DNA from 4 places in the Candidatus Jettenia sp. AMX1 genome. Region 1 is predicted to be linked to each of the others. Evidence: riboswitches for the same ligand, from Rfam matches in the RefSeq annotation. Region 1 holds a riboswitch; each other region holds the start of a gene.

The links. A riboswitch is a leader RNA that binds a small molecule or an ion and turns the genes downstream of it on or off. The one in region 1 is predicted to bind cyclic di-GMP.
Region 2: linked by a shared signal. The riboswitch ahead of FBQ94_RS16670 (aminotransferase class I/II-fold pyridoxal phosphate-dependent enzyme) and the one ahead of FBQ94_RS00865 (M10 family metallopeptidase domain-containing protein) in region 1 are both predicted to bind cyclic di-GMP.
Region 3: linked by a shared signal. The riboswitch ahead of FBQ94_RS04070 (glycosyltransferase family 2 protein) and the one ahead of FBQ94_RS00865 (M10 family metallopeptidase domain-containing protein) in region 1 are both predicted to bind cyclic di-GMP.
Region 4: linked by a shared signal. The riboswitch ahead of FBQ94_RS16960 (two-component system sensor histidine kinase NtrB) and the one ahead of FBQ94_RS00865 (M10 family metallopeptidase domain-containing protein) in region 1 are both predicted to bind cyclic di-GMP.

Annotation. Positions count from the first base shown of each region.
Region 1 is NZ_SZPP01000002.1:84,837-89,544, forward strand. It holds gene FBQ94_RS00860 (hypothetical protein) at 232-531, opposite strand; gene FBQ94_RS00865 (M10 family metallopeptidase domain-containing protein) at 637-1,899, opposite strand; cyclic di-GMP riboswitch class I at 2,187-2,335, opposite strand; gene FBQ94_RS00870 (O-antigen ligase family protein) at 2,633-4,708, shown strand, end outside.
Region 2 is NZ_SZPP01000074.1:5,847-10,554, reverse strand. It holds gene FBQ94_RS16680 (hypothetical protein) at 36-1,109, shown strand; gene FBQ94_RS16675 (hypothetical protein) at 1,106-2,026, shown strand; cyclic di-GMP riboswitch class I at 2,126-2,245, shown strand; gene FBQ94_RS16670 (aminotransferase class I/II-fold pyridoxal phosphate-dependent enzyme) at 2,653-4,023, shown strand; gene FBQ94_RS16665 (B12-binding domain-containing radical SAM protein) at 4,495-4,708, shown strand, end outside.
Region 3 is NZ_SZPP01000011.1:79,625-84,332, reverse strand. It holds gene FBQ94_RS04080 (NAD(P)H-dependent glycerol-3-phosphate dehydrogenase) at 1-560, shown strand, start outside; gene FBQ94_RS04075 (polysaccharide deacetylase family protein) at 1,085-2,140, shown strand; cyclic di-GMP riboswitch class I at 2,281-2,402, shown strand; gene FBQ94_RS04070 (glycosyltransferase family 2 protein) at 2,545-3,474, shown strand; gene FBQ94_RS04065 (ABC transporter permease) at 3,720-4,475, shown strand; gene FBQ94_RS04060 (ABC transporter ATP-binding protein) at 4,502-4,708, shown strand, end outside.
Region 4 is NZ_SZPP01000079.1:1,722-6,429, forward strand. It holds gene ribD (bifunctional diaminohydroxyphosphoribosylaminopyrimidine deaminase/5-amino-6-(5-phosphoribosylamino)uracil reductase RibD) at 1-227, opposite strand, end outside; gene aroA (3-phosphoshikimate 1-carboxyvinyltransferase) at 239-1,507, opposite strand; gene FBQ94_RS16960 (two-component system sensor histidine kinase NtrB) at 1,735-3,000, opposite strand; cyclic di-GMP riboswitch class I at 3,064-3,151, opposite strand; gene FBQ94_RS16965 (radical SAM/SPASM domain-containing protein) at 3,549-4,708, shown strand, end outside.

The DNA.
Region 1 (4,708 bases):
TAATTACATTCTCGGACAACCTGTAAAGCCTTGCCCTACATCGACTCCGTGAGTGTTTTCCTGGTAAATATTGATCACTATGATTTCTCTTCTTTGCTTGCTGCAGTTTCTTGGTACTTATCTGTGTTAATCTATGTCCCATTGCATATCCTTACATCGCCAGAGATTCTCGTTTCCCGCTTTTTGGCGAAGATACGTTTTGTGGAAATGAGAAAGGTTGTATTCCTGTTTTTATTGAGATTTACCAAAAGAAAATTTTCCCTGAATACCTCCTACCGTCATAAATAGTTCTGAGTCGCTTTTTGTCAAAAAGAGGAGGACGCGTTCGTTGGTTTCAAAGACAGGACTATCTTCCATTCCCGGCGAGAAAATAACTTTTATCTCCGCACCGGCAGTGGGTTTTCCCTTAAGTATACATTCAACGAAAATAATAGCCTCCCGGTTGTCTCCCTTTGAATGAATCTCTTTAACCTCTCCGTATATAACGAGATCAGAACGGGCAATAAGTTCTGAGTTATCCATCCTCAACATAATACTATATGCTGGTGTGGAGGAAAAACTCCATAAATATAGAATAAGGAAGAGGAGGAAAATCCCCCTCTTCCTTTTTTCCTTTTTATACTTTGCTAGCCACATTTAATGCTTTCCTTCATTATAAAAATTTGTTCCTATATCCCTGCTGCTGTTCTTTGGATTTACAAATCTCACATTAAATGTAGCAACCTTAGAGGCGTCTCCCGGATTAACCACAATATCCCCAACTACAATTCCATTGAGAGAAACGCGAAGGGTCTCCGGGCCCAGAAGAATATTATCTGAAATAGTCAAAGTGACCTTGACCTGATCAATATCTTTATATGAACTGGAGAGTCTGTGTTGTGCCCGATAAAGATCTCCTATATGCCACCAATAACCGTCAAATTGGGAAACAAAAGGATCGCGTGAAAGTACACCATCTACATCGGCTTTTGACCCACCCGTATCTGTATCTGCGGTAGGTAAATGGCGAGTCGTATAGTTTGCAGTTCCTTTTTGTCTGAGCTGTACCTTTACATCTTTTTCACGAAGTCTGAAACTTCCGGAGCCAGGAGCTGGAATTGAAACAGATTCAATCTGAATAATCACATCTTCTGGCCTGGATCCATAAATCGCATAAATACCTGCAATATCATCATACGAAAGATAAGGTTTTCTTCCCGTGTAAAAAGGATACATAAGGGCATTGGGATCAGAGGAATGTGCCAATCCGAGGGAATGTCCGATTTCATGTGCCGCGACGGTAAGCAAATCAATCCCTGCCCCACCATAGGTTGGAGTTACCCATGTTTCATCTTCATCAAAGTGGACATCGCCAGCAATACATCCCCCATTGACGGGTGGTGGATACCACGCATGTGCCAGCACACCGCCGGGTCCGTCAAAAGGATATCCGTCACCATGGTCTCCTGCTCCCCACCAGATACGGATGTCACCAGCACATGAGTTAGCCCCACCGTCTGCAACTTCTGTTGGTTTAACCTCTGCTACATTTGACCAGAGTCCGAATGCCTGTCCTATAACTCCCCGCTCCGATGCCCAGGAGATATCAGGACTGGTATTTCCAAAGCTGTAGGTAAAGCCAGCGATGGGCCAACTTCCACCGGTAAGAGCATAAGGAGCTAGTCCTGCAGGAAGGTCATCATAGAGACAGGGAGAGTCGCTGGTGCAGGGTGATGCTGATGCAGAGGGGGGAGGCGTTGGTTCTACCCGAAGGATTGTGCTATTGTTATTTGTTACAATAAAATTTTTTCCCTGATATATATAACTAACACCTTCGGTGTCTGCTGCAATGGATAAGCTTCCCATCGTTCCCAGAGAAAACAGAGAAATAAACGATATACATATTTTTACATTTTTCATTGCCTTTTCCTTTATTTAAGGTTGTATTACGCAAGAGAAAAAATCCTTTCATTTCTTTTTCTTCATGAATATCATGCATGTTTCTTTAAAATAGGGAAAATACTTTACTCAGTTTTGACTTAAGCAATTCATTTCAATGTTTTTCAGGTCATTTGTATCACCTCCTGTTCATGAATAAGTGGCCATAAATCTCAGGAACATTTTACGGAGTACCGAGTAACTACAATTTTTAAAACTATTCCTGAAAACAAAAAAGCCTTACTGCAAAGATATTCATGGAAAATATCTTCGGCAGTAAGGCTATCTTATTTCTATCGTGTCAGTTATAAGTGTAAGTGTCTGTTATTTATACTGACACTGTTTACGAACACTATCCACGGTTACAAGACCCTTTACTTTGCGTCCTCCGATCACTCGGAGTTTACCTTTGTCGAATATTTACCGCACTACTATTTTGACCTTAATATGTCAATTTATAAACCAAAAATCAAGGAAATTATTATTCTTTTGAACTACAAAAATTTTCCTGTGATAAATGGTAATCATACGAGATCTTACTTTTAATTAAAAAAAGGAATAGTTTATATTTTTTATTTTTCATGATATAGTATGAAAATAGTATTTCATTTTTAATAGATTGATACTTAAAATATTGCTAAATTTGGCAATCAGGAATATGAATGAGAATAAAATAAAAAATATTTTCAAAAACATAATGGTACAGGGTGATACAGTGATAATAAGTTTATTATTGGCTGCCGTTATTATCGTACCTCTGTTCTTCGATATCCGCCTTTACAGTGTTTTCGACCTTAGCAAGGTGACTGCTCTCTATTTGTTAACGATAGCCATTCTCTTTGTATGGTCGATCATGTTTGCTTTGAATTCTCATCTTACCTGTTCACATACTTCAATAGATATTCCTATCCTCGCCTATATAGGAGTTTTTATTATTTCATCAATTCTCTCTATAAACCCCATAATGAGTCTCTTTGGCACCTACAAGCGTTTTGAGGGTTTAACTGCCACGGTATGTTATATCTTTCTTTTTTATACTACGGTCAATTTTGTAACGACAAAAAAAAGGTTTTATTTCCTGTTAATCTCAATTATCACCGGCGCTGCCATCTCATCATGCTATGGAATTGCACAGCATATCGGGTTTGATATGTTCAAATGGAGTAGTTTTGAAGCCCGCCGGGTATTCTCAACCTTTGGGAATCCCGTATTTTTTTCGACCTACCTTGTTATGGCTTTACCATTAGCCGTTGTCTTATTTTTGGGTAACTCTTTCGAACGAAAAGAATCACCTCCGGTAAGAAGTCCTTATATCGTATGGTTTTTTTTTGCGTTATCCTTGATTATTTACACTACCTTTTGGCTTACCAATACCCGCGCATGTTTTGTGGCGCTTCTTGGAGGATTAATTCCTCTGTTCTTTTTTGTTTCCAAATGGCGCCTTACGAAAAGATATAAAAATGTAATTCTCATTGTTTTATATATCCTTATCGGGGTAGCATTTAACGTAAGGCATGAAACCTCGGTTATTAAGCATTTTACCGCTGATGTAAAGGCAGCCGATTCACCCGAATCTTCCGTGAGTAAAGGAGAATCGAAGGAATTGCCGGATTTTGATAATACGCAAAATAAATCAAGGCCGTGGATTACTGCCCACTTGTCCGTTGCCGGTTCATCTTTTTCCCGCATATTCCAATACCTGGCTGCTCTTGAGATTATGAAAGATTACCCTGTTTTTGGTATTGGACCAGATACTATAGGTATTATTTACCAAAAAAACCTTGCAAAGGTATTTTCACTGCGAGAAAGTGACCGGGGGTTTCCTTTTCCGAGACAGGATAGAATTCACAATGATATTCTCGATACGGTCGTCACTCGTGGTATTTTTGGCCTGGGTACTTACCTATGGCTGCTGGCAGCCTTTGGAATATATATTGGTAAAAATTACAAAAAGTTAACAAGTGAAAACAAATTGCTCATGCTGGGGCTTTTAACGGGAGTACTTTGTTATCTCATTCAAAATGAGTTTAGTTTTGGAAATACACCTATTGTTATGCTCTTTTGGATAATGATGGGACTCTGTATCTCAATAATAAAGATGCAAGAGAGAGAGGAATGGGTAATAACTGGAAAATTCCGGAAAGATGCGAAGCTGCAAAGTCCAGGTAATGGGAAAAATCAATATATTCAAACTCCTGCTTTCACAATTTCCCGAATTTCCAACTTTTCCAGATGGCTATGTTGTGGAATTGTGCTGACGGTATTAGGCTTCATTCTCATCTTCGTTATTCGGGTCTACAGGGCAGATGCATACTTTGAATATGGAAGGAGGGTCTTTGGGTTTGAGGATGAAAACGCTCACGGTAAAGTAGAAAAAGGACTCTATCTTATGAAACATGCTATACATCTCAATCCATACGAGACATTCTATCGCGATGAACTGTGCAGGGTATATATACAAATGGCATTTAAAACAAAAAACGAGGTATGGATACAGGGTACGTACGATGAGGCCAATAATTCTTTACAGTTAATTCCAGAACATTTTTTAAGCTTTTTCCAGCTAGGCGTAATATATCAAATGTTAGCTGAAAATTTTAAACGGGATACTATAGACGATGCTATTACCTGTTATAAAAAGGCTATCGAGATGGATGCATTTCAAGCCCCTTTTCATAGCAATCTTGCTTCTTTGTATGCTGGAAAAGGTGATTTTGATTCTGCAATTGAAGAACTTTATCAGGCATATCTGATTCGGCCTTATGAATTACCTTATGTGGAGCGTTTATCC
Region 2 (4,708 bases), on a different contig from region 1:
TAATTATGAAATGATTTATGAGAGGTAAATGAGATATGAAAGTAACTATGGTAGGTATATCAGGTTCTGGCAAAACGGCATATATGTCAGCACTTTATGAAACGCTTGGAGATGCAGGGCAAAATGAGGCAGGTTTTTACATTGCCCCGCGTTCTGTACAGCAATTTGATAAAGCCATATTGAGTGTTGGCGATTTTAGCAGGTTTTCACTTGCCGATAAGTTAAAATGGCCTGACGGTACACAGCAGACAACGGTATGGCCTTTTACTGTGTATCATAATTCAAGGCCGGTAACCTATTTTGATTGGATAGATTATCGCGGAGGTATTTTAACAGAAATTACGGATACAACGGATACTCAGGAATCCCCGGATATGGTCAGATCTGAAATTACTGACCTGGCTTCTCATATTGAACTCAGTAATGCTGTTATCCTGGTTGCAGATGCCTTTGTCCTGACGTATTATCCGAATATTAAAGAAGCACGACATCGGTCAGGAGCACGCAGGATCCATGAGATATTCACAACCTATAGCAGGATTTATCCGAATAGGAATTTAATATTTGTAATCATGTTAACAAAGGCAGATACGGTTGATGCCAGGTGGAAAACTGACAATTATGCGCCGTTGATTGAACGGGGCCTGGAAGTATTTAATCAGATGGTATCTTTACAGAAGCAAAATCCCTCCTGGGAGGGGTGTATTGTTCCTGTCTCTGCAGTAGGAGAGGGTAATGTTCATCGGTCTGTTACTCCTACAGAGGATGTTAAACATCCTTTTAGGTCCGAAGATAAGATTGTGGGATTTCCACAACCGGTGAATGCAGAACATGTTTTGTTTTATTGTTTAGGGCAAACTTTAAAGCAGATGAGAGAGGAAGCCAGCAAGAGTATAAGGCAAAGGGAAAAAGAACTTTCAGAAATCCTGAAAAAAGCGGGGCTGGTAAATAAAATCTGGTCTCTCATCATGCGTAAGCCTGATGCCGAGAGTATCGCCAGAGCTATTTTAGAAGAAAAAAATAAGGATTACGAAATTTTAAGCCAATTTGAGACACATATAGAACCGCTCTTGGGCAAAGCAATGGAGAGGGTAAGGCAGATCAAATGAAATACCAGGAACTTTTATATTCCCGTTCTTTATCGAAAGATTATCGATGGATGATTGTTCCACCGAAAATTTCTTCAGATAGTCTTAAGCTATTAAATCAGCTTTACAATCTGTATGATAAGTACAAAAATGCTTTCTGCAAATCGCCGGTTTTGCCTCTTTACTGCTTAAACCATTTACAAACTACGTTTCTTGTGAGTTGCGGTTTATCAAACCATAAAGATAAAGATGGCCGAAACATTTACCATTTACAGGGCATTAGCATTCCCCCTGAGTACAGAAGGCATTTTTGGTTTATCCTTCCCTGGATATTGGCTAATTACGATGGTGAGAATTTGTTAAATACGTGGAGAAAAGTAGATTTTCCTGCTGCTGATGACATCGTGCGTCGTGCATCGGAGGATTGTTTTTTCAAACTCGACTTGTTGGATAAATCGCTTGCAGAATTAATTAAAACATCAAAATTCACCCTTGAGAGATTTGATGAACTATCCATAGGTGAACCGGTCTATATTCCGTTTGATAAAAATGGTTTAAAAGAACTAGCCCATGTAATTGTATCTTCAGACTATGGCTGTGTAAATTTTGCTTTTGGAGCTACACCAGAAATGATCAGGGCTTTTGACTTCAAGATTATCGCAAAGTTAGGTGACAATTCGAATATGAGGCTGAATCGGAGGACGAGGATAACAGAATCTGTCCCGTCTTTTATCCTTGATGAACGAGATAAAGACACCAGAGAGCTTGTTGATGATCCTATAGACCGTTTTGATCCAAGAAAGAAAGATAATCTTAAGAATCAAAGTAAAATGGTAAGGAGAAATAATTCTTTTCACCTATTTGATCAGTTTGTACCTCGCTTCCTATCGATACTCAGGCTGGGAAAGAAACTAAAACGATCCAAGAAATCAGGTTAGTTTTTCGTCACTTCTTTTATAGCTTTTAAATAAAAATATTATTTTATTTGACATAAGACAACATACTTGTTATATAGGTAGCGTTTAAAAATTAAGACAGAGCGATAAAGGCAAACCCTGAGTGATCAGGGGACGCAAAGTAAAGGATCTTTAATTACACTGGCAGAGGCGCATCATGATGCGTCTCTCCTATGAATGAAAGATAGCCCTACTACCGAACATGATAAATATATTCGAAATAAATCAGAGAACCTTACTCTGAGAATATTTGACTTAATATTCTCGAAGTAAGGTTTTTTTGTTTTATCTGAACTTGAAATTTATAACCCCTTTTCTCTCCTCTGCAAGGGAGAAATCAAGGGAAGCTCTCAGCTTGATTTTGTGTAATTACGGTATATATACGAGAAAATTCAGTACCTCCTCCCCCGTGGTGGGACGGGAATAAGGGAAAGAAAACAATCTCATTGTGCACCCTTACCATAGCCCTCTCCCATCAAGGGAAGGGAGGATTAATCTTGTGTTTCTGTTGTATTATTACTACGTAATTCTTCGTAGAAAGTAGGATTCTACAAATCTTATCTGATATTGAGCAGTAATAGGTATTTTCATAGAAAAGGGAGGTTTTCATGAGTTCTGTTAATGCAAAAAGTATATCGTCAGAAGAAAAACGTGAGCTTACCCGTAAAATTCTGGAGAATCGTAAAGTTAAATTCCAGGCAGAGTCTGATGATAAATCTCAAAATTATCAGAACTATACCTATGATATGTTTATCGGCAATCCCGGATCTGAACTGACAGAAATAAAGCATTTTAACGAATGGGTAGAGAGTGCAACGAGGGATGGTTTATACACATTTGAATCGCCAAGACTTGGGGCGCAAAAAACCGAAATTGAAATCCAGCGTGAAACGGGTGATAGAATGAGACTATTGAATTTTTCCAGCTATAACTATCTGGGATTTGGCTATCATCCTGATGTAATTGCAGCGGCAAAAGATGCTCTCGATACCTATGGTCTTGGTGCGGCTAGTTCACCCGTGATCAGTGGTACGTATGGTATTCATAAAAAGCTGGAAGAGGATCTCACGCATTTTTTTGGATTAGACGACCGGTCAATATCATTATTTCCCTCTGGCTATAGCGCGAACGTAGGTGTTATACAGGCTTACATGAAGCCGGGAAATCATATCGTAATGGATCAATCGGTTCATACATCAATTCTTGAAGGGGCGAAGATATCCGGGGCAAACTGCTCCTATTTTCGACATAATGATATTGAACATCTCGAACAAGTTTTACAAGAAGTTTCCCATGGAAAATCACGTGTTCTTGTTTGCGTCGAAAGTCTATATGGTGCAGATGGTGATTATGGTGACCTTAGTGATATAGTACGGGTGGTTAAAAATTATCAGGCAAGCATTCTTGTTGATGAGGCTCATTCAACTCTGATTGCCGGTGAAAATGGCAGAGGAGTCAGTGAAGAGTCTGGCGTCTTAGAAGACATCGATCTTTATGTCATTACTTTTAGTAAGGCATTTAGTGGGGTTGGTGGCGCATTACTCGCAAAAAAAGAGGTAGTCCGTTACGTTAATTGGTATGCAAAATGCCGCATGTTTTCCTGCGCTTTAGATCCTGCAGTAACCGGTGGTATGATTAAGGTGCTCGAACTGGCGTCAGGGCCTGAGGGCGAGAAGAGGCGCAGATTACTACGGGAAAATGCGGCGTATTTTAGAAAAAAACTTGCAGGAAAAGTTGATATGAGAAATAGTAAAAGTTGGATTGTTCCGGTGATTTTTGGCTCAGAACGAAATACCTTAAAACTCAACGACTTTCTCCAGAGAGAAGGTTTTGATGGAAGTATCCTGCAATTTCCATCAGTACCAAAAAATGAAGCACGTATTCGTATATTTATTACCTCTGAACATACCAGATATCAATTGGATAGGGGTATAGACATCATCCTGAAAGCTGCCGAAAAATTTAAGTTTTTATTATAATAAAAACTTAAATAAAACCCTGCGGCAGAATAACTCCTTCTCAAAAGATTACTATTATGAACTTGAGAATGCAGAGGTCAAAGGTTGCGCCTTTACCCGATATCTTTTATCTCACATTTCTGTAAGCCTGTAGTGACTTGAACATCAGCATAAGCTCAAAGGTTTCTCCGTTCTCCTTTTGAAGCATCTCTCTCCTTTAACCTCTTGATATTACTGGAAAATTCTCATCGAATTTCCTTTCCCTTCCTTTTGCATTTGACATCATGTTTATTTATGTTATAAAAGGTAAAGATTATAATTAGCTGTGTAGGAGTATTTTTAATATTTATTGAGGTTATTCTGACAAACATAATGAATATACTGTTGATATACCCCGAGTTCCCAGATACATTCTGGAGTTTCAAACATGCACTTAAGTTCATACGCAAAAAGGCCTCCTTTCCGCCGCTAGGATTACTGACAGTTGCTGCAATGCTCCCACCTGAGTGGTCAAAACGTTTAGTTGATGTCAATGTAACAAGACTCAAGGATGAAGATCTGTTATGGGCGGATTATGCATTTATCAGCAGTATGGTTATACAAAGAACGTCGGCTCAGCAGATCATCAGACGCTGCAAGGAAGCCAACCTTAAGGTAGTTGCCGGAGGGCCTTTATTCACGAGCGAGCATGAGCAATTTGAGCATG
Region 3 (4,708 bases), on a different contig from region 1:
CTGTCGCATCTTCGCAGGATGCGGGTTTAGCACAATTCGTTCAAGAGGTTTTCACCACAGATAGGTTTAGAGTGTATACAAATCCCGATATGATCGGTGTCGAGTTAGGCGCAGCGATGAAAAACGTAATTGCTATCGCATCTGGTATTTGCGATGGCTTGAGATTTGGCGATAATTCTAAGGCAGCCCTTATTACCCGCGGATTAGCAGAGATTAGCCGTCTGGGTATCATTATGGGAGCACAGAGAAGCACCTTCGCAGGACTTACCGGATTAGGCGACTTAATAACGACCTGTATTAGCCCGTACGGACGAAACCGCTGGGTCGGAGAACAAATTGGAAAAGGAAGAAAATTGTCTGAAATCCTAAAGAGTATGGAACAAATTGCAGAAGGTGTTTGGACGACAAAATCTGTTACAGCGCTTTCAAACAGATGGAACGTAGAAATGCCAATCACAAAAGAGATCTACAATGTACTTTTCACCGATAAAAGTCCGCTCGATGCGGTAAGCAATCTCATGATGCGCACTCCAAAATCTGAAGTGGAAGAGTTAATCTGAATATAGTCCTTGATCTTCCGTTTTCTCAGTTACCATTTTTTCCATCTCTTCAATCATTAACCCCTATTATTAAGCTTTCATTCCTTTGATAATGTATGCAATCATATACAGGGAGTATTTTTTTATAACGATTATGAGATATTATGTAAATATTTATGATATATCTACTTAAAAATAAATATATAAGATCTATGTATGTATATACCTACATAAAACCTAGAGTGTTTCCTTCAAACATAAAATAAATACCATTAGAATACCTCTTATGATTATCATAAGTATGTGTTGTTAAGTTATTTATAGAAAAAACTTATATATTTTCTTAAATTTTTCTGTAAAAGAACATTTTGGCAAATGTATTGCGCTATCAGGGCAGAGAAGCATTATTCCACTCCAGACATCACCGGAATTAATAAGTCCTGCAGAGATAATTCAAAAAATAAAACGAGAAAAATTCTCATCAAGATCTTATTTTTCGGAACACTTAGTATGTTAGAATAACAAAAGCATGAGGTAACATTATTATGATGATAAGCAGAATAAATAAATTACTACAAACTGCCCGGAGGCTTAAGAAGCTATTTGACCGAAAGATACTTATTTTGCATTATCATCGTATAACTGAAGAGCATTCAGATCCCAATTCTTTATGTATAACCCCACAAAATTTCTCTGATCACCTGGAGATTTTGCAAAAGTACGCCCGGCCAATACAACTACAGCAATTGATTAAAGCGTTCCATAATAAAAATCTCCCGCATAAATCGGTAGCAATTACCTTTGATGATGATTATGCGGATAACCTCCATAATGCCAAACTATTGCTGGAATGCCACGATATCCCGGCAACGATGTTCCTTACTACCGGATATATTGGAAAGATGTGTGATTTCTGGTGGGAGGAACTGGATAATCTATTGCTACAGCCAGATATGTTATCAAAGACGCTTCGCTTAAGTATGAATAAAAATATTAACCAATGGGAATCGAGTAAAGCAGTTCAGAGCTATCATGAGGACTATTGGAACTATCGCCGTTGGATGAATTGGGAAAAAGACGATCCTTGTGCCCGCCACGTCATTTATCTCTCCCTTTATGAACTGTTACACCATTTGTCAGAAGAAGAACAACAAGAGGTAATTGACAAACTGTTACTGTGGGTTAATATCAGGTCAACCGATACTGATCAACAAACTCCTGACTCTCTCTCATTTGAGGATGTATACGCCCTGGCACAAGGAAAACTTATTGAGATTGGGGCGCATACCGTAACACATCCAATACTTTCCACACTCCCACTGGCTACGCAACGAAAAGAGATACTTCAAAGTAAAGCGTATCTTGAAGAGATACTGAGCCGTCCAATAACAAGTTTTGCATATCCTTATGGCAGAGAGTGCGATTATACGGAAGAAACAGTCACCCTTGTGCAAGAAGCCGGATTTCATTGTGCTTGTACGAATGCTTCTGGTATTATTGGAAGAGATACAAACTGTTTTCAGTTACCTCGCATCCAGATATATAATTGGAATGGGGAAGAGTTTTCTCAGCAATTATCGAGATGGCTTAATTTCCAATAATACTATATTTTATTTGACATAAAATGCTATACTTGAATATAATTAATAAATAAGTATGTATAATCTGTTATTCCACACAAACAAGTTGCACTTAAAGTTTTGCGAGAAGACGTGGGATAAGATATACATAGTCAAAATCAAAACGACAAAGGCAAACCCTGAGTGATCAGGGGACGCAAAGTAAAGGATCTTTAATCATACTGGTAGAGGCGTATCATGATACGCCTCTACCAGTATGATTAAAGATAGCCCTACCACCGAACATGATAAATATATTTGAAATAAATCAGAGAACCTTACTCTGAGAATATTTGACTTAATATTCTCAGAGTAAGGTTTTTGTGTTTTAAGAGTGCGTGTAGGAACAACATCAAAACAAATCTTAGTTGAATGGAATATAATAGATGTCACAAGTTAGCATAATTATTCCTACGTATAATCGTGTTAAGCTTCTCCACTCGGCAATTACCAGTGTATTAAATCAGACATTTCAGGATTTTGAGATAGTTGTAATAGATGATGGTTCACAAGATAATACGCAGGAAATTGTAAAGAATTTTCATGATGAGAGAATACGGTATATACGCCATAAGGAAAATAAAGGAGAAGCCGGTGCCAGAAACACGGGAATAATAAATTCACATGCTGAATACATAGCATTCTTAGATGACGATGACGAATGGTTACCGGAAAAACTCCAGCTACAAGTTGATTTATTAAAAGATAGCGAATCCAAAGTTGGATGTATATATACGGGTTATTTAGTAGTAGATACAACGAAGGGAAAAATATTACGCCGAAGGATTCCCATAAAACGAGGAGACATTTATCACGATATATTTGTAAGAAATTATATTGGAGTTCCCTCTACTGTTATTCTCAGAAGAGAATGCTTTTACAAGGTAAATTTATTCGATGAGAACATAATCTTTGGAACCGATTATGATATGTGGATCCGGATTGCAAAAGAATTTCATTTTGATTATATAGAAAAACCTCTCGTTAAGTATTACATTCACAAAAATAGACTTTCTGCTAATTTGGATATACAAATTAAAGGATTTGAAACAATTCTGAAAAAATACAATCAATTTTTCACCTTAAATAATAAAATTTACTGTCATCAGTATATATATCTTGGCTTACTGTATTGTTGCACCGGAAATTTCAAAAAAGGAAGAGAAATATTTTTTAAAACAATACGGCTACGTCCATTTGGAATAAGAAGTTATCTGGGCCTTGCGCTCTCCCTTTTCAGTACAGATAATTTCAGGAGAATAAGAAATTTAATAGAAAAATTTCTCTTGTACCGCAAAAATCAGACCCCATTTTAAGACTAAAACATTAAGAGCCTAAATTTTGTAATGGAACACAAATTTATCATTTACCATTTTCTCCCAAATAATTTATAACAATAATTATCTTGATAACAAGATATATCTTTGATATACATTAAGTTAGGGTATTTCTTAGAATATCGTATTTTTACATAAAGATGTCTCCAACCGATTTAAATCTTGCTTATCCTTCTGAAAGAAGTATTTCTACCTTACATAAGAAGTCACACCATAGGAGTTCATTGGTCTACCACGTGGACTTACTATACCACCTCGTGCGTCGCGATTTTACTTTACGTTATAAACAATCGGTACTTGGCGTCCTTTGGTCACTTGTGATCCCCTTAGCTCAACTCATCGTACTAGTATTCCTCTTCGATATCGTTGTCCCACTGAAGATTGAAGCCTATCCGGTTTTTGTCTTCTGTGCTTTACTGCCATGGACGTGGTTCAGCACATGTTTGGGTTCAGCAGGTAATCTCTTTATTCATAATCGGGATTTAGTTCGACGGCCCAATTTTGCACCCGCTATTCTTATTATTGTGAATACCCTATCAAACTTACTGAATTATGTAGTAGCCATGCCGATACTTTTTGGCATGTTAATCTTTTACGGCAAAACTCTGACATGGGCTTTATTAACCCTTCCCCTGCTTATCCTCATCCAGGGCATTTTGATTGTTAGTCTTGGTTTAACGATTGCAACCCTGAACGTCTTTTATCGTGATATACAGCATATGATGAGCATGATGCTTATGCTACTGTTCTATCTGACTCCTGTTTTTTATCGTTCCCAGTCGGCTGTTGAAAATTATCGTATCTTGTACACGTACAGCCCGCTTGCAATATTAATCCAGAACTATCGGGCAATCTTTCTCTACGGCACATTCCCCGAATGGAATTCATTACTCATTGCCGGCATTATAAGCGTTGTTCTCTGCTGCTTCAGTTACCTTATGTATTGTCGTTACCTTCACGATGTCATCGATACCATTTAGTTAAGCGATTATTCGAGGAGTATGGGGTGTCTGCCGTTCTCACTGTAGAATCTGTCTCAAAGCAATTTAAAATCCAGCGCAATCGTCCTGTTTCCCTCAAAGAATCTATAATCTGGTGGTTCCATAACCGTTATAATACCAGCAATAACAGATTTTGGGCGCTCCGCGATATTAGTTTTTCAGTAGAGCAAGGTCAGGTATTGGGTATTATTGGCCATAACGGTGCAGGAAAA
Region 4 (4,708 bases), on a different contig from region 1:
ATGGAAACATAGAGTGTTGCCCCCTTGCAGTTTGCTCCTCCCTCATGAATTGCATGCACTTCTGCATGCGCCCCCCCAAAGATCTGGTGATACCCTGTTCCGATAATCTCGTCATTTTTTACAAGTACGGCGCCTACCATGGGATTAGGCTCTACTTTTCCCCTTCCCTTTTCTGCCAATTCCAGCGCAAGCATCATGTATTTTTCATCAGTATTTACTGTAGTCATAACGCAGCAAACTATGGCCGTAACTCCTCTAATCTCCGGAAGTAATCAGGAAATGTCTTGGATACGCACTCCGGATGTTTTATAGATATTCCCTGTGCGCGCAGCCCAATCAACGCAAAACTCATAGCCATACGATGGTCATCGTAGGTTTCTATTTCTGCCGGTTGAGGCAGAGATGGTTCAATCTCAAAACCATCCTCATATTCTACTGCTGAAATCCCCATCCGGCGCAATTCATTCACGACAGCAGAAATACGGTCAGTTTCCTTTATACGCATATTTTTCACATTCCGTACCCGCGTTTTACCGCGGGCGAATACCGCTACAGATGCCAAAGTCTGCACCACATCCGGCATATCCCCCATATCGACGTCCACCCCATGCAGCGTATCTCCCTGCACCTCAATCCAATCAACATGCATCGTAACCTTACAACCCATTTCCTTAAGGACGTCTACAAAGTGAATATCTCCCTGCAGGGAATCACTTCCGATTCCTTCAACTCTAACCTTTCCACCGGTAATTGCCGCAGCAGCAAAAAAGTAAGAAGCGGCTGATGCATCTGCCTCCACCTCATAATGCATAGCGCGATAACGTTGCCCGGATTTGACGAAGAATGTTCTGTAGTTATCGTTGCTAACGTTTACCCCAAACTGACGCATTAATGCAAGAGTCATATCTACATAACGCTTCGAGACCAGGCTGCCTTTCACTTCTATAACGATATCCTTCTGAGCATAAGGAGCTGTCATTAATAAGGCGCTAAAGTATTGGCTGCTTAAATCTCCCTTTACAACAGCCGATCCACCGGATAATCCCTTTCCTCCGACGAGTACCGGCGGACAACCATTATGGTATTTCGAGCTGACATCTGCCCCAAGCTGTCTTAAACCATCAAGTAAATCCTGTATAGGCCTTTCCCTCATGCGCGAAACACCGTCTATCTCATAGACCCCTTTTCCCAGGGTTAGCATAGCAGTTAAAAATCTCATCGCTGTACCTGCATTTCCAATAAACAAATTTGCCTGCTTTACTGGAATAGTTCCGCTCTTACCGTATACCACAAACCTATTAACATTTTGCTCTTCTTTAACGGGTATTCCCAGGGTATTTAAACTAGATGCCATGTATTTAGTATCATCACTAAAAAGGGCATGAGAAATTATAGATTGTCCGTCAGCCAGTGCAGCCGTAACAAGGGCGCGATTTGTATAACTCTTTGAGCCTGGAGCCTTAACTACTGCATTGACTTTTCCTTTTATTGGTTTTATTTCGATCACTTTATAGCTTACCTATGAAAAATTTCCGTACTATGATATTTCGCCAGCACTGCTTTGGGGGGGACATGAAAATCTGTTCATCAATACACCCAAACGGTCCCAAAGTCCCTCATAAGCCTTAACCTATTCCTGATTAGAAATTTAAAACGAATATATTTTAGTTTATTTGAAACAACTATGCAATAGTATCGTGGATATGATTTTAACGAAGAAATGAAGAAAATCTGCTATGTCGGTTTGAATGCTGGCAGAACTATAATAACCTTGGTAAATACACCTTCAACACTATCAATGGCAAGCCTACCCTCATGGTCCCTGATAATACTGTAACTGATGCTTAATCCTAAGCCCGTTCCTTTACTCCGGGGCTTTGTGGTATAAAACGGTTCTACTACTCTATCTCGTATCCTGGCAGGTATACCCGTGCCATGATCATAGAAGGTAATCCTTACCGCCGGACGGTTGTCTATCGTTGTTTCTTCCCCGATAATCTCAAGGATTTTATTCTCATGCACCTCTGGATATTTCTGGTTTAAGGCATATCGCGCATTACTGATAGCATTCAGAAAGACTTGCTGTATCTGCTGAGGGTGCGCAATAATTTGGGGCAATTTTGGAGAAACGTCTAACTTTATCGTAATACCCTCTTTTCGCAATTGCGCCTTTATCAGGACAAACGTATTCGCCACTATCTCGCGGATGCTAACGATGCTCTTCTTCTCCTTTGAATCGCCAAATCTTGCAAAAGAAAGAAGACTGCTGGTTATGTTCGCTATACGGTTAGCCTCTTTGATAATCCGGCCGGCAATATCCCTTTCCTTACTTCCTTCGCTACTTTTATTAAATAGTATCTGGGCACAGTTAATAACACCGGTTATGGGGTTATTGATCTCGTGGGCTACACCCGCAGCCAGTTCACCTAATGATGCCAGATGTCTGGACCGTTCAGCTTCTCTTTGCAAGGTTATCTTTTCCGTGATGTCCAGAAATGCGCCTAAGATGCCAAGAACATTACCCTTTTCATCTTTTATCGGGGTTCTCACCATCCTGACAATCAATTCCTGTCCATCTACGATATATTTCTCTTCTCTGTCATCTGTCTGCCCTGATTCTATAACCCGCTTATCCTCAGTTCTATATTTCTCGGCAAGTTCTTTGGGGAAAAAATCATAATCGGTCTTTCCGGTAATCTCGTCTGGCCTGATATGGAGATCTCTGGCTAAATTCTCGTTACAAGACATGTATACGAAATTTTTATCCTTAGAAAATATTCTCTGAGGAAGACTCTCAAAGAGGAGCCGATATTTACTTTCGCTTGCACGAAGCGTCTTTTTAGCACGTTTACGCCTGATAATGTTACGGACAATACTCCAAAAGCCAACAACAGAGGGAATAAACTGTTTGTATAACCATTCTGCACAAAACCAGTTCTTTGTATGGAAAGCAAAAATAGGGATTGTTACAAAGAATTTCGAGACGTGAGATAATAACATGCCAGCACCCCTTTATAAAATTTGGCCGTAACAAACACAGCGGCCTATGGAGTGCTGTATTCGCCCGGCAACCCTGCTACCATATTCTTAATGAAGATTTAGGCCAGTGGCTTTGCGTCCCATCCTTTCGAATGGTTTGCCTTTATCAGGTTTCAAAAATTAACTTTATAGATACAAACGTTACGTTTAGCATTTTACATACCAATAAACGATATAGCAACTACAAATCGTTAATAGTGCTCAATATTTATCATATTTTTCATCTTAACATACGTATTGTATGAAATAGGTTCAAAAAATTTTACATGACAAAAATGTATCTTGTAGTACACAAATGTTCCTTGATACAGAGTATTCAGAGATATATCCATTGTTTTTTCTTTCTCAATTTTATATTATTTGCATAGAGCATTGCCCGATCTCAGATCTGCTTATCATAAGCAGAGAGAGAAAACTATTGTGCTCACAGACAGCTCATAGTAAAATTATCATGAAAGATTCATTTTTCACATTATCTTTAGTATTATCTATAATAAAAGGCTTTTAAAATGAATTACAAACCCTATGCAATCTCCTGGAACACGACCTATCGATGCAACTTGCGTTGCAGCCATTGTTACCTCGATACCAATGCATTAACCAGGCAATCCGCCAATGAGCTTAGCACTCAGGAAGGGTTTAAGCTTATAGATCAAATGGCAGAGCTTAATCCTAACTTGCTGCTAATCCTTACGGGTGGAGAACCACTATTAAGGAAGGATATTTATGATCTTGCCTCCTATGCCTCTCAGAAAGGGATGATGATAGTGCTGGGCACGAATGGGAATTTAATTGATGATGATGTGGCAAAGAGATTGAAACAAAGTGGTGTAACCGGTATTGGTATTAGCCTTGATTCTATAATGCCTGAAAGACATGACAAATTCAGGGGGATTTCACGTGCATGGGATGATACCCTCAACGGAATTGAGGCATGCCGCAGGCAAGGCATCGAATTCCAAATACAAACAACCGTCACGAAAGAGAATTTTCATGAGATTGCCAATATTATCGAATTCTCATATAATCTTGGTGCCAGGGTATTTAACCTATTCTTTCTGGTCTGTACCGGTAAAGGTCAGGAGTTGACCGATATTACACCGCAGCAGTACGATCAGGCATTGCACCAGCTTTATACTATACAAAAGAACTATCAGGGGAAAATGATGGTGGGAGCAAAATGCGCACCACACTACCGAAGGATTGTGTATGAACATGATACCACCTCTCCACTCATCAGGACGTATGCTGGCGGTTGTCCGGCTGCTACCCACTACTGCAGGATCACACCGGAAGGCGATGTTACACCGTGTCCTTATATGCCTAATGTTTCCGGAAATGTAAGAGAGAAAAGTTTTGTGGAGATTTGGAAAAATACCCCCGATTTTCAAACTTTGCGAAATACTGATCTGAATGGCAGATGCGGTGTCTGTGAGTTTAAGTACATCTGCAAAGGATGCAGGGCAAGGGCGCTTGCAACCTCAGGGAACCAGATGGATGAAGATGGATGGTGCAATTATATCCCGGGGAAATATGGCAATACAGTTATCCAATTAGCACCAGCCGAAACCTTTGGGGTTGAAGAAAACTTCACCATGAGCTGGAGTTCCGAGGCAAAAAATATCCTGAAACAAATCCCCTCTTTCGGACGGGGTATGGTCATTAAAAA